2 regions of the Mesorhizobium dulcispinae genome follow, and region 1 is predicted to be linked to the other one. Evidence: predicted binding sites of a transcription regulator. Region 1 holds the regulator's gene; the other holds the start of a gene.
What was found. Region 1 encodes LexA, which represses DNA repair genes until DNA is damaged. Its sites were predicted from a motif close to TGTTCNNNNTGTGTTCNG; they were not measured.

Region 1 (2,197 bases):
ATGCCGCTTGCCGTCCTCAGCGCACTGGCAATGCCATTCGGCTTCGATGGTCCTTTCCTCTATGTGATGGGCAAGGGCCTGACAGCGATGATCGCGATCTCGGCATGGATTTCGGAATGGTCGCCGGTCGATGCCGTCGGGCTGATCTCGATCCATTCGGTGCTGCTGGCAACGATCGCGCTCGTCATCGCCACCATGGCCACCACTTGGCTCAGGCTGGCAGCCGTGCCCTTCGCACTGGCCGGCCTGCTGACAATCCCGCAGGTGCGCACGCCGGACCTGCTGATCTCTGAGGACGCCCATCTGGTGGCGATGCCGATCGGCGGCGGCGAGCTCGCCGTCAATCGCGCCCGCTCCAATGAGTTCACCACCGATAACTGGAAACGCGCGCTCAAGGCCGAAACGATCGTGCCGCCGGAGACATTCGCCAACGGTGCGTTGGACATCGCTGACCCTGTCGACCTGCCGCCGGGATCGCCCTTTTACTGCACGGGCGATCTTTGCATCGGCCGGCATCCATCCGGCGCCATCGTCGCCTTGGCGGAAAATCGCAACAGCGCTCGCACGGCCTGCGGCTTCGCCGACCTCATCGTCATCAACGACGCCACGGCCTACAATCCTTGCCGCGATCCTCGCATTCTCGTCGTCACCAAGCGACAGCTTGCGCGCGACGGGAGCGCTGCCGTCTACTTCGACCCGCAATCGGCAACGGCGCGACCAACCATTCAATATGCCGTCGAAAAGCCGTATCGCCCCTGGCATGAGCAGCGACGCTATTCGCGCGAGGCAAGGGGCCTGGCGCCGTACAACAGGCCCGAAAAGTCAGCGGCAAAGCCAGAGCCACTCAGTAGCGGCGAATGAGCCCGACCAGCTTGCCCTGCACCTTGACTCTGTCCGGCCCGAAGATGCGGGTCTCATAGGCCGGATTGGCGGCCTCGAGCGCGATCGAGGCGCCCTTGCGGCGGAAGCGCTTCAGCGTCGCCTCCTCGTCGTCGACCAGCGCCACCACGATCTCGCCCGGGCTTGCCGTATTGGCGTTGCGGATGATCACCGTATCGCCGTCGAAGATGCCGGCCTCGATCATCGAGTCGCCTTTGACCTCAAGCGCGTAGTGCTCGCCGCCCGCGATCATGTCCGGCGGCACCGTGATCGAATGCGTCTGGTGCTGGATGGCATCGATCGGCACACCCGCTGCGATGCGGCCCATGACCGGAATGGACACGGCCGAAACGGCGTCGTCGTCATTGCTGGGCGTCGGCGTGCGCGAGGGTGCCGCGGGCTTGATCTGCCGGCCGAGATTGCCTTGGCCGCCCTGGATGACGCTCGGCGAGAATTTCTTCGCCGCATTGAGGCCGGGCGCGATCGAATCGGGCAGGCGCAGCACTTCCAGCGCGCGCGCCCGGTTCGGCAGCCGGCGAATGAAACCGCGCTCTTCCAGCGCCGTGATCAGGCGATGGATGCCCGACTTCGAGGCAAGGTCGAGCGCTTCCTTCATCTCGTCGAAAGACGGCGGAATGCCGCTTTCCTTGAGCCGTTCATGGATGAACATCAGCAGTTCATGTTGTTTGCGCGTCAGCATGGCGGCCCCTGTGGGTTCTGAAACCAGAATCAGAAAAACAAACCCAGAACAAACACTATCTGTTCCAGTTGTGTTCCGCAACCGTTTAAAGTTTAGTGAATGTGTTGACGTTTTGTTCAGCGTAACATCAGAACGCTGCATTCGGCGCCGGCTTCGGCCGCCGGGGCGAAGGGCTCACGCACGATCAGGCCGTTGGCGTCGGCGAGCATCCTCAGCATTGAGGAATCCTGGATACCGAACGGTGTCGCGACCAGCGTTCCGGCTTCCTCGCGCACAACTGCCCGCACATAGTCCTGCCTGAGGTCATTGGCGTGCATCGCGGCAGCCAACCGTGCCGTGCGAATGTCCTGCCGGTAGTTGCGGCTGCCAAGCCGCGCCAGGAGCGGCTTCAGGAACAATTGCGAGCAGACCAGGCTCGCCACCGGATTGCCGGGCAGGCCGATGCAGCGGATGTTGCCAAGCCGGCCAAACATCAGCGGTTTGCCGGGGCGCATGGCGATCTTCCAGAAGTCGAGCTGCATGCCTTCGCCGGTCAGAACGTCGTGGATCAGGTCGTGGTCGCCAACCGAGGCGCCGCCGAGCGTGACGATGACGTCGGCGCCGGCTGAGACCGCTTTC
Region 2 (2,197 bases), on a different contig from region 1:
GAGGCATGGCCGTTGAGACAGCCAAGTCTGGTGGCCTCCAGCACGGGCTTCGGCAGCAGCAGGCCATAGGCGACGACCACGGCGACATCGGCCTGCAAGGCGGCGAAGGCCTGCTGCTCGGCCTCGCCCTTGAGCGAGGTCGGCGTCCGCACCTCGAGGCCGTGCCGCTCCGCCTCGCGTTGCACCGGCGAGGGCGTCAGTTCCAGCCCGCGACGGCCGGCGGCGCGCGGCGGCTGCGTGTAGACGGCCGCGATGTCATGGCCGGCCTCGGCGATGGCGCGCAAGGTCGGCACGGAAAAATCCGGCGTGCCCATGAAGATGACGCGAAGGGGCATCGTGTCCTGCGATCCTGTTTTGTGCTTGCGCCGCGGGCCCGCGTAGGCACTCGCTTCAAAAGTCCACCAGTTTCAGGTCAATTCCGTCGAATCGAGATGCAGCCGAAGTCGCGCTTCCGCTCGGTCTCGATCTCACGCATCGTATTGGCAAATTCGTCGTCGATTGCGTTTTCAGCCGCGTACGCCGAGCGGATCGCATCCCATGCCGAAAGATGCGGTTCTGGGCTGGCTTCTGGAATATTTCTGATCAGCATGTCGCCCATTGAAAACCTCAGCCTGATATACTCTGGCTTTGGCTACCCCACCATCTTGCCTGGCGCCTTGTCCTTGGCGAGCTTCTTGAATTTCCTCACCACCATGTCGCGCTTCAGCTTCGAGATGTGGTCGATGAACAGCACGCCGTTGAGATGGTCGATCTCGTGCTGCAGGCAGGTCGCCATCAAGCCTTCGGCCTGCATCTCCTGCAGCTTGCCGTCGCGGTCGAGATATTTCACACGCACGGCGGCGGGACGCTCGACCTCGGCATAGTAATCGGGAATCGACAGGCAGCCTTCCTCATAGACAGAGCGCTGGTCGGAGCTTTCGAGGATTTCCGGATTGATGAATACATGCGGCGCCGGCGGCTCGCCTTCCTTGGCAAGGTCGATGACCAGCAGGCGCCGCGGCTCGCCGACCTGGATCGCCGCCAGCCCGATGCCCGGCGCGTCATACATGGTTTCCAACATGTCGTCGGCGAGCTTGCGCAAATCGCCGTCGACGCGCTCCACCGGCTTGGAAACCTGGCGCAGGATCGGATCAGGAAGAATGATGAGCGGCTTGATCGACATGGCGTCTCACCTAAGACCTCGCCACAGAAGCGTCAACCGGGACATCTTTCGCCTGTTCACGTTTTGATCTGTGCCGACGGGCCGAATCGGCTATGCTGCCGGCATGAACGACATGACCTTGATCCTTTCGCAACCGGTCGCGCGGCTCGGCGCCACCACGATCACGCTCGGTGAGGCGCTCGGCTTCGGCGCGCTTCTGCTGCTGGCGCAGTTCCTGGCGCTCGTCGTCGCGTTGTGGCGCGCCGGAAAGGCGCGCGCGATTGCCGCGGCGGAGACCGCCGATCATGCGCGCGATACCGAGGCGCGGATGGCAGACATCCTGCAGGCGCAGGCCGAGATGCAAGGGCGCATGGGCGCGATCGCCGAAGTGTTCGGCGCCAGGCAAGCCGAGCTCACCCAATCGCTCGGACAGCGGCTCGACGCCATGACCGGCCGGCTTGGCCAGACCATGGCCGAGCAGACCAGGTCGACGCATGAGAGCCTGGCCAAGCTGCAGGAGCGGCTGGCGGTGATCGACACGGCGCAAGGCAACATCCAGTCGCTTGCAGGCCAGGTCGTGCAGCTGCAGGCAATCCTCTCCAACAAGCAGACGCGCGGCGCCTTCGGCCAGTCGCGCATGGAGGCGATCATCGCCGACGGCCTGCCGCATGGCGCCTATGAGTTCCAGGCGAGCCTTTCCAACGGCAGCCGGCCGGATTGCCTGGTGCGGATGCCGAACGGCGCGCCGATGCTTGCCATCGACGCCAAGTTCCCGCTGGAGGCCTGGAACGCCATCCGCGCCGCGGAGGGTGCCGACCTGCAGAAGGTGGCGGCGCAGGCATTCCGGCGCGATATCGAGGTGCATATCCGCGATATCGCCGAGAAATACCTGATCCAGGGCGAGACGCAGGACACCGCATTCATGTTCGTGCCGTCGGAATCGGTGTTCGCCGAGATCCACGAGAATTTCGAGGCCGTGGTGCAGAAGGCGCACCGCGCCCGCGTCGTCATCGTCTCGCCGTCGCTTTTGATGCTGTCGATCCAGGTCATCCAGGC

Region 2: a site for LexA is predicted at 1,216-1,233, ahead of RFN30_RS16400 (DNA recombination protein RmuC). Genes of this name have one in related genera too.

What each region holds. Positions count from the first base shown of each region.
Region 1 covers NZ_JAVIIY010000002.1:167,332-169,528, forward strand. The annotation lists gene RFN30_RS05460 (ComEC/Rec2 family competence protein) at 1-861, shown strand, start outside; gene lexA (transcriptional repressor LexA) at 845-1,579, opposite strand; gene RFN30_RS05470 (molybdopterin molybdotransferase MoeA) at 1,696-2,197, opposite strand, start outside.
Region 2 covers NZ_JAVIIY010000006.1:334,632-336,828, forward strand. The annotation lists gene fmt (methionyl-tRNA formyltransferase) at 1-335, opposite strand, end outside; gene RFN30_RS16390 (hypothetical protein) at 413-598, opposite strand; gene def (peptide deformylase) at 632-1,162, opposite strand; gene RFN30_RS16400 (DNA recombination protein RmuC) at 1,266-2,197, shown strand, end outside.